Regions from separate parts of the Cellulomonas xiejunii genome, predicted to be linked through region 2. Evidence: predicted binding sites of a transcription regulator. Region 2 holds the regulator's gene; each other region holds the start of a gene.
What was found. The regulator HrcA, encoded in region 2, represses chaperone genes, less so after heat shock. The targets are predictions, from matches to a motif close to TTNGCACTCGNNNNNNNCGAGTGCNAA.

Region 1 (3,271 bases), 420 kb from region 2:
GGTGCCGTCGGCGGGCTGCACGGCCTCGAAGATCGCCTGCGCCGCCTGCCGCAGGTCACCGGAGTCGGCGTCGACGAGCGCCACCTCCCACTCGATGCCCACGGTCGAGCGCTCGGAGCGCGCGAACGGCAGCGAGACCGGCGCCGCCATCAGACGGGCTCCACGACGAGCACCCGCTGCTGCCCGGCGACGCGCGTGAGCACGACCGTGCCCTCGGCGCTCCCGCGCAGGTCGAGCTGCCGGCGCAGCGTCTCGGGCACGACGGCGGTGCCGCGCTTCTTGATCGTGAGCCGCCCGACGTCCCGCTCGCGCAGGTACGTGCGCAGCCGCTTGAGCCCGAAGGGCAGGTCGTCCAGGACGCGGTACGCGGTCGCGAGCGGCTGCCAGGCGGCGCGGTCGGCCAGGGCGTCGGAGGTCACGTAGGCGATCGTGGGGTCGATGAGCCGGCCGCGCACCCGGTACGCGATCGTCCCGACGAGACCGGCGCGGATGACGGCCCCGTCCGGCTCGTACAGGTACCCCCCGACCGGGCCGACGGGCGGTGCGTCGTCGTCGCCGTCGGGGTCGGCCCGCAGGGCGTGCGCGCTGCCCTCGCGCAGGACCAGGGCCGAGCGACCAGGCCCGTCGGGTGCCAGCGGTCCGAACCACAGGCCCAGCTCCACGACCTCACCGCCGGACGACACCCACTGCGCCTCGGCGTCGTGGGGCAGGTCGCGGTGCGCGATGCCTGGTCCCAGCTTCAGCCCGAGCGCGGGGACCGTCGTGCGGACGGCGAGGACCTCGTCGAGCGGTGGGGAGTAGGCCCGGGGGTCGAACACGCGTCGGCCGGTGCCCGTGCGCCGCGCCGGGTCGGCGTACACGCCGTCGACACCCTCGGCCGCCAGGTCGAGCGCCAGCCCGTCGCCCATGCGGACCTCGACCTCGGGGAAGGCGCGCAGGTTGACGGTCGCGAGCGCTGCGGTCGTCTCGTCGACGTCGGTGGCGAGCACGCGGATGCCGATGCCGGCCATCGCGAGCGCGTCGGCCCCGAGCCCACAGGTCAGGTCGGCGACGTATCTGCACCCGGCGTCGCGGTAGCGCCGCGCGTGGTGCGCCGCGACCTCGAGGCGCGTCGCCTGCTCGAGGCCCGCGACCGTGAACAGCATGCCCTCGGCGAAGTCGCCGAGCTTGCCGCGCGCCCGCAGGCGCAACCGGGACTGGGTGAGCGCGGCGGACACCAGGGCGGGGTCGAGCCCGTCCTTCTGCAGGCGCTCGGCCAGCGGCAGCGCGAGCCGCTCGTCGTACGGCGGCAGGGCCTGGAGCAGTGCCCAGCCGTCGGGACTGAGCAGCTTGACCAGTGCGGCGTCGTCCACACCGCCAACCTTCCCACGTCACCGGCCGTCGCTCCCACCACGCCGGGTCGAGAGGGTGCCGTGGAGGCGCGCGTGAGGGTGGGTTCTGGCACTCGGGTTGACCGAGTGCTAACGCGTTCCTAGAGTGAGGAACTGGCACTCTCCTGGTGAGGGTGCCAACCGCTCCCGTGGCCCGGCTCCCGCGACGACGGTGCGACGGTGCGGCGCAGACTCCTGAACTACTCACACATGCGAAGGGGAGGTCCGCTGTGTCGGTCTCCATCAAGCCCCTCGAGGACCGCATCGTTGTCAAGGCCCTCGAGGCCGAGACCACGACCGCGTCGGGTCTCGTCATCCCGGACAGCGCCAAGGAGAAGCCCCAGGAGGGCGAGGTCCTGGCGGTGGGCCCGGGTCGGATCGACGACAAGGGCAACCGCGTGCCGCTGGACGTGGCCGTGGGCGACAAGGTCATCTACTCGAAGTACGGCGGCACCGAGGTGAAGTACGCGGGTGAGGAGTACCTCATCCTCTCGGCGCGCGACATCCTCGCCGTCGTCGCCTGACGACAGCTCTGCTGACCGGGGACCCGTCCCCGGCACGACGAAGGCCCCCTCCCGCGGGAGGGGGCCTTCGTCGTGCGTATGGAGGTTCAGGCCGTGCGGAGGTTCAGGGGCTCAGGCGGTGACGCGGCGCCCGGCGCGCTCGGCGAGGACGGTGGCGCGCTCCTCCTCCGACAGCCCGCCCCACACGCCGTACGGCTCGCGCACGGCCAGCGACTGCTCGCGGCACTCCTTGAGCACGGGGCACGTCGCGCAGATGGCCTTGGCGGCCTCCGCACGGCGCCGCCGGGCCGAGCCACGCTCCCCCTCGGGGTGGAAGAAGAGGTCCTGGTCAGCATCGCGGCAGGCGCCGTCGAACTGCCACTCCCACAGGTCCATCACCGGTCCGGGAAGACGCGAGATCTCGGCCATGTGTTCCTCCTTGGCTACTACGTGGTCGTCCTGCGGTGCTGGACCGGGACGAAAGTCGGTGGCCGACCCGGTACCCCGTGTCGACGTGACGCCACGCTACAACCGCTTCAGAAGTTGTTCAAGGCCCAGTTTCTGACGCGATCATGTGAATCGGTGCCTGGCGCGATCTGGACGCGGGTGCAGGACGCCCGTCCGTGACGACGGTCTGCGCTCGGCGCGCGCTCGTGGGATCGCGCCATGCGGCTGGCACAATCGCTTCATGGACCCCGCAGCCGACGAGCCCCCTGCTGGTCCGGCGCTGACCGTCGCGGCCGTCGCGCGCCGCCTCGGTGTCGCCCCCGCGACCCTGCGGACCTGGGACCGGCGCTACGGCCTGGGGCCCTCCGAGCACTCCGCCGGCGCGCACCGCCGCTACACGACCCACGACCTCGAGCGGCTCATGGTGATGCGCCGGCTCACCATCGACGGGGTTGCCCCGGCCGAGGCCGCACGGCTGGCGCTGTCCTCCGAGGTCCCGGGCGTCGTCACGCACCCGGTCCCCACCGCTGGCAGCGACGACCTCACCGGGCGGCTCCCCGTCCCCGGCGCGACGGCACCGGGCGCGTCCGGGACGTCCCTCGCCAGCGGTCCGGCCGGCGCCGCCGCGGGCGTCGCAGCGCTCGTCGACGCCGCGCTGACCGGCCGCGTCGACCGTTGTGCGGCGCTCCTCGACCCGGCGGGGCTCGACCTGTCGCGGTGGTGGGTCGACCGCGTGCAGCCGGCCCTGGCCGCGCTCGCGCGGCGGACCGTCGTCGAGCGCCCGGGGGTCGACGCGCGCGAGACCCTGGTCGGCGCCGTGCTCGGTGCGCTGCGGGCCCGCACCGCAGCACCCCCGCCCACCGGCGCGCCCGTGGTCCTGCTCCTGCCGGTGCCGGGGGAGCCGCGGCCCGTCGTCGCGCACGTCCTCGCGGCAGCACTCGTCGACGGTGG
Region 2 (3,271 bases):
GAGCTTCATCCCGATCATCGGTCAGCTCGCGTTCGTGGTCGTGGGCTTCTTCGTGTTCTACGCGGTCGTCGCGATCGTCGACCGCAACGAGGGACCGATCGACGCCATCCGCACGAGCGTCGCGCTCCAGACGCGTGACCTCGGCACGGGCATCCTCGTGTACCTCCTCGTGGCGGTCGTCAGCTGGATCGGCACCGCGGTGTGCGGCATCGGCGTGCTCGTGTCCCTGCCCGTGGGCGCGCTGCTGACCGTCTACGCGTACCGGCGGCTGACGAACGGCCAGATCGCCGCCTGACCTCATCACCCAGCACGCGGGGCCCGTCCGCCGGACGGGCCCCGCGTCGCGTTCGGACCCGACGTCGCCGTCAGGCAGTGACGAAGTCGATGAGCTCCTCGACACGACCCAGCAGGCTGGGCTCGAGGTCCGCGTACGACCGCACCGAGCGCAGGATCCGCTGCCACCCGCGCGCCACGTCGGCCTGCTCGTCCGCCGGCCACCCGAGCTCGCGCAGGATCCCGCGCTTCCACTCCGTCCCGCGCTCGATCGTCGGCCACGCCGCCAGCCCCACGCGCTCGGGGCGCACGGCCTGCCAGACGTCGACGTACGGGTGCCCCAGCACGCGCACCGTGCCCGCGGGGACCGTGCGCAGCGCCTCCTCGGCGAGGCGGCTCTCCTTGGACCCGGGCACCAGGTGGTCGACGAGCACGCCCACGCGCCGGTCGGGCGCCGGCCGGAAGTCGCGCAGCGCGTCGGCCAGGTGGTCCACGCCGTCGAGGAGCTCGACGACGACACCCTCGACGCGCAGGTCGTCGCCCCACACCTTCTCGACGAGCTCGGCGTCGTGCTTGCCCTCGACCCAGATGCGCGAGCCCCGGGCCACCCGCGCGGGTGCGTCGGGCACGGCGACCGAACCCGACGCGGTGCGCGTCGGTCGCACGGGTGCCCGGCTGGTCACCGGCGCCGTGAGGACGACCGGCTGACCGTCGACCCAGAACCCGGGACCGAGCCGGAAGGTGCGCGTCCGACCACGCCGGTCCTCGAGCACGACCACGTGCAGGCCGCCGGACTTCTCGACCCGCACGACCGCGCCGACCCACCCGGTCTCCACGTCCTCGACGACCAGACCGCGCTCGGCCGGCTGCTCGCGCGACGCGCGCGCAGGACGGTGGTGGGTGGGACGGGAGGCGGCGCTGCTGCTCGAGAGCACGTCGCGGCCGTATCGGTCGACGGTCACGCGGGCACTCTAGGAGGTCGTGCGCCCTGCTCCACGGGCGACGCGCGGTGCCGCCCCGGCTCCACCGGGGGACCGCGTAGAATTGGCACTCGGTCCGGGTGAGTGCTACATCGGGCCGCCCGTGAGGCGACCACGTGCACGTGGTCGCACGGACGGTGTGGACCCGGGGACGGAGGGAGCGACATGAGCGACGACCGTCGGTTGGACGTGCTGCGCGCCATCGTCGAGGACTACGTCGCGACCCGCGAGCCGGTCGGGTCGCGGGCGCTCGCGGAGCGGCACGCCCTCGGGGTCTCGCCCGCGACGATCCGCAACGACATGGCCGCCCTCGAGGAGGCCGGCCTCATCGTCCAGCCCCACACGTCCGCGGGCCGCGTGCCGACCGAGCTCGGGTACCGAGAGTTCGTCGACCGGCTGTCCGGGGTGCGGGCGCTGTCCGCCGCGGAGAAGCGGGCCATCGGGACGCTGCTCGAGGAGGCCGTCGACCTCGACGACGTGATGGACCGGGCCGTGCGGCTGATCGCGCAGCTCACGCACCAGGTCGCCGTCGTGCAGTACCCGTCGCTGCGCCGCTCGGCGCTGCGGCACGTCGAGCTCGTGCCCGTCGGCGCGCGCCACCTGCTCGTCGTCATCATCACGACGACCGGCCGGGTCGAGCAGCGCACGCTCGAGCTCACCGAGGACCTCGACGAGTCGGTCGTCGCGCGGCTGCGGCTGCGGCTCAACGCCGCTGCCGCCGGTCTGCGTCTGGCCGAGCTCGACGTGGCGCTCGAGGCGCTCGCGGACGAGTTCGGGCCCGACGGCGCCGACCTGGCCAGGTCCGTGTCCGCCGTCGTCGCGGAGACCCTCGCGCAGGAGCGCGAGGAGCGCGTGATCGTCGCGGGCGCCTCCCACCTGGCCCGCAGTGCGGGTGCCGACTTCCCGCACACCATCGGGCCGGTGCTCGAGGCGCTGGAGGAGCAGGTCGTCCTGCTGCGCCTGCTCTCGGAGATGGCCGAGGACTCGGCGGGTGTGGCCGTGCGCATCGGGCGCGAGACGCAGCACGAGGGCCTCGCCGAGACCAGCATCGTCACGAGCGGCTACGGTGCGGACGGCTCGTCCGTCGCGGTCCTGGGGTCGGTCGGGCCGTTGCGGATGGACTACCCCCAGACGATGGCGGCGGTCCGAGCCGTCGCCCGCTACCTCACCAGGATCCTTGCAGGCTGACCGGTCCGCCCCGCGTCCGCGCCGCCCGGTGCGATGCGCCGGGGCCTGGGCACCCCACGCACGAGCAGGAAGCGAGCAGCACCCCACGTGACCGACTACTACGAGATCCTCGGTGTCCAGCGTGACGCGACAGCCGAGCAGATCAAGAAGGCCTACCGGCGGCTCGCACGTGAGCACCATCCCGACGTCGCGGGCACCGACCCCGCCGCGGAGGAGCGGTTCAAGGACGTGTCGCGCGCGTACGACGTGCTCGGCAACGCCGAGAAGCGGCGCGCCTACGACATGGGCGCCGACCCCGCGTCCCCGGGCGGCGGGATGGGCGGCGGCTTCGGCTTCCAGGACATCTTCGAGACCTTCTTCGGCGCGGGCGGTGGCGCACCGCGGGGTCCGGTGCCGCGCGCCCGTCGCGGGCAGGACGCGCTCGTCCGGCTGGACCTGGACCTCGCGGAGGCGGCGTTCGGCGCGCACCGCGAGGTGCAGGTGGACACGGCCGTGCTGTGCCCCACGTGCGGTGGCACGTGCTGCCGTCCCGGCACGTCGCCGCGCACCTGCGAGGTGTGCGGCGGGCGCGGGTCCGTGCAGCGCGTCGCACGCTCGTTCCTCGGTCAGGTCATGACGACGCAGCCGTGCGCCGCGTGCCACGGCTTCGGCACCGTCATCCCCGAGCCCTGCACCGAGTGCGCCGGCGAGGGCCGGGTGCGTTCGCGGCGCACCCTGACGGTCGACGTGCCGGCCGGTGTCGACACCGGCACGCGCATCAAGATGACCGGGCAGGGCGAGGTCGGCCCGGCCGGCGGTCCCCCGGGGGACGTCTACCTCGAGGTGCGCGA
Region 3 (3,271 bases), 1.7 Mb from region 2:
GGCTCCTGGTCCTGGTGCCCGTCGCGGGAGTGGTCTTCCTCATCATGTTCGCGTTCGTCGAGTGGCCGGTCGAGCGGCGCCTGCGGGAGGCGGAGGCCCGCCTCGCGCTGGCGAACGGCGGTACCCCGTACGGCGGCCCCGCTGACGGCGCCGGCGCGTACGGCAACGGCGTCTACGGCAGCGGCGTCTACGGCAGCGGCGTCTACGGCAGCGGCGCGTACGCGGGCTACGGCGCGCCGGGCACCCCCGGGGCTCCCGACGCCTACGGGACCCCCAGCGCCTACGGCACCCCTGCCGCCCCTCCCGCGTCGGGCACCACGTCCCCGTACGAGCTCCCGCCCACGAGCGGCCCGGTCCCGCCCGCGCCGCCGCGCTGACCAGCGAACGCCGACGGCCGGCCACCCCGGAGGGTGACCGGCCGTCGGGCCGTTCAGGTGGTGCTCAGCGACTCAGAAACCGCCGCCGAAGTCCTCGCCACCGCCGCCGCCGGCCGGGGCCGACTTCTCCGGCTTGTCGGCCACGACGGCCTCCGTGGTGAGGAACAGCGCCGCGATGGACGCGGCGTTCTGCAGCGCCGAGCGCGTGACCTTGACCGGGTCGTTGACGCCCGCGGCCAGCAGGTCCTCGTACACACCGGTCGCGGCGTTGAGGCCGTGCCCGGCCGGGAGGTTGCGGACCTTCTCCGCCACGACGCCGCCCTCGAGGCCGGCGTTGATGGCGATCTGCTTGAGCGGGGCCTCGATCGCGTACTTCACGATGTTGGCACCGGTCGCCTCGTCACCCTCGAGCTCGAGCTTCTCGAACGCGACCTTGCCGGCCTGGATGAGCGCCACGCCGCCACCGGCGACGATGCCCTCCTCGACGGCCGCCTTGGCGTTGCGCACGGCGTCCTCGATGCGGTGCTTGCGCTCCTTGAGCTCGACCTCGGTGGCCGCGCCCGCCTTGATGACGGCGACGCCACCGGCGAGCTTCGCGAGGCGCTCCTGGAGCTTCTCGCGGTCGTAGTCCGAGTCCGAGTTCTCGATCTCGGCACGGATCTGGTTGACGCGGCCCGCGATCAGGGCCGCGTCGCCGCCACCCTCGACGATCGTGGTCTCGTCCTTGGTCACGACGACCTTGCGCGCGGTGCCGAGCACCTCGAGGCCGACCTGGTCCAGCTTCAGACCGACGGTCTCGGAGACGACCTGGCCACCGGTGAGGACGGCCATGTCCTGCAGCATCGCCTTGCGGCGGTCGCCGAAGCCCGGCGCCTTGACGGCGATGGACTTGAAGATGCCGCGGATGCGGTTGACGACGAGCGTCGCCAGCGCCTCGGACTCGACGTCCTCGGCCACGATGAGCAGCGGCTTGCCGGCCTGGATGACCTTCTCCAGCAGCGGCAGCAGGTCCTTGACGTTCGAGACCTTGGACTCGACGAGCAGGACGTACGCGTCCTCCAGGACGGCCTCCTGACGCTCGGGGTCCGTCACGAAGTACGCCGACAGGAAGCCCTTGTCGAAGCGCATGCCCTCCGTGAGCTCGAGCTCGAGGCCGAGGGCGCTCGACTCCTCGACGGTGATGACGCCCTCCTTGCCCACCTTGTCGAGGGCCTCGGCGATGAGCTCGCCGATCGCGGGGTCACCGGCGGAGATGGCGGCGGTGGCCGCGATCTCCTCCTTGGTCTCGATCTCCTTGGCCTGGGCCAGGAGCTGCGCCGTGACGGCCTCGACGGCCTTCTCGATGCCCTTCTTCAGGGCGATCGGGTTGGCGCCGGCGGCCACGTTGCGCAGACCCTCGCGCACGAGCGCCTGGGCCAGGACGGTCGCGGTCGTCGTGCCGTCACCGGCGACGTCGTCCGTCTTCTTGGCGACCTCCTTGACGAGTTCGGCGCCGATGCGCTCGAACGGCTCCTCGAGCTCGATCTCCTTGGCGATGGAGACGCCGTCGTTGGTGATCGTCGGCGCGCCCCACTTCTTGTCGAGCACGACGTTGCGGCCCTTCGGGCCCAGGGTGACCTTGACGGTGTCAGCGAGGACGTTGAGCCCACGCTCCATGCTCCGTCGGGCCTCCTCGTTGAAGGCGATGATCTTGGCCATGGGGCTGTGATCCTTCTTCCAGTTCGTGGGTGGCCGGTCGGTGCCCGCGACGGACGGACCGTCGCGCGCGCTCACGTCCCGCTCGCGACGACCCTCACCTGACGGCCGGGTTGATTCTGTCACTCTCCACCGGAGAGTGCTAAGTCAATGGTTAGCACTCGACCCCTTCGAGTGCAAGCAGCGGACCCGTCTGCCCCTGCGCCGAGCGCGAACCCCTAAGGTGCTCGTTGTGCTCGACACGGTCGTCGTGAGCCGCGCCCTGCGCACCCGCGCCGGCGCGGTCACCCTGCTGGGCGGCATGCTGCTGATCACGAGCACGATGGGCGCGACCCCTGGCGTCGCGCGGGGCACGGACCTCGCGGACGTCGCCGTCGGAACCGGAGCGGCCGCGGGCGTCGGCCGGGGGGTGGGCGCCCTCGCCGACGCGCAGATCCCGCTCTACCAGCAGGCCGTGTCGGTCCTGCCGGACGGCGCGCGTGACGGCGTCCCGTCGGACGCCCTCGCGGTCTACCTGCCGGGCACGCGCGTGCCGCACCCGGCGGCCGCAGTGCTCGCGAGCGCGGTCGGCGCGACCCCGACCACGACCGTCGCCGTCGGGCCGCGCGCCGCCGCGGCCGCCGCGGACGAGCAGCTCGCGTGGATCGCCGCCGGTCGCGTCCCCGGGGCGGGCGGCCCTCACGAGGACCTCGCGCGCGCCGCCCTGCTGGACCTGCACTCGCTGACGGTCGCGGACGGTGTCGTCGTCGCCGGCTGGTCGCCGCACTGGCGCTACGTGTGGCCCCGGGACTCGGCGTTCGTCGCGGTCGCGCTGGCCCGCACGGGCCACGTCGACGACGCGCTCGCGGTGCTCGACTTCCTCGCGGACGTGCAGTCGCCCGACGGGTCGTTCCACGCGCGGTACCTGCCGGACGGCTCCGGCCCGCCGGACGACCGCGGGCTGCAGACGGACGGCACGGGGTGGGCGATGTGGGCGGCCGGCCTCGTCCTCGCCGAGGTGGACGACACCGACCGGACCACCGAGGCGCGGCGGCTGGCGCCGCTCGTGGAGCGGTCCGCCGGACGCGCCCTGCGGCTCGTCGCGGGTGGGCTGCCGCCCGCCTCGCCGGACTACTGGGAGGTCGCCGAGGGCGAGGTGACGCTCGGCACGGCCGCGCCGCTGGTCGCCGGGCTCGAGCAGGCGGCGGTCGTGCTCGACG

Region 1: the regulator HrcA is predicted to act here: its motif matches at 1,438-1,464, upstream of groES (co-chaperone GroES).
Region 3: the regulator HrcA is predicted to act here: its motif matches at 2,227-2,253, upstream of groL (chaperonin GroEL).

What each region holds. Positions count from the first base shown of each region.
Region 1 covers NZ_CP101987.1:2,880,692-2,883,962, reverse strand. The annotation lists gene NP048_RS13110 (glutamate--cysteine ligase) at 1-150, opposite strand, end outside; gene NP048_RS13105 (class I SAM-dependent methyltransferase) at 150-1,352, opposite strand; gene groES (co-chaperone GroES) at 1,601-1,894, shown strand; gene NP048_RS13095 (WhiB family transcriptional regulator) at 2,006-2,302, opposite strand; gene NP048_RS13090 (MerR family transcriptional regulator) at 2,562-3,271, shown strand, end outside.
Region 2 covers NZ_CP101987.1:2,458,899-2,462,169, reverse strand. The annotation lists gene NP048_RS11245 (DUF2189 domain-containing protein) at 1-295, shown strand, start outside; gene NP048_RS11240 (DUF3097 domain-containing protein) at 366-1,235, opposite strand; gene hrcA (heat-inducible transcriptional repressor HrcA) at 1,419-2,441, shown strand; gene dnaJ (molecular chaperone DnaJ) at 2,529-3,271, shown strand, end outside.
Region 3 covers NZ_CP101987.1:768,876-772,146, reverse strand. The annotation lists gene NP048_RS03710 (hypothetical protein) at 1-377, shown strand, start outside; gene groL (chaperonin GroEL) at 450-2,075, opposite strand; gene NP048_RS03700 (glycoside hydrolase family 15 protein) at 2,305-3,271, shown strand, end outside.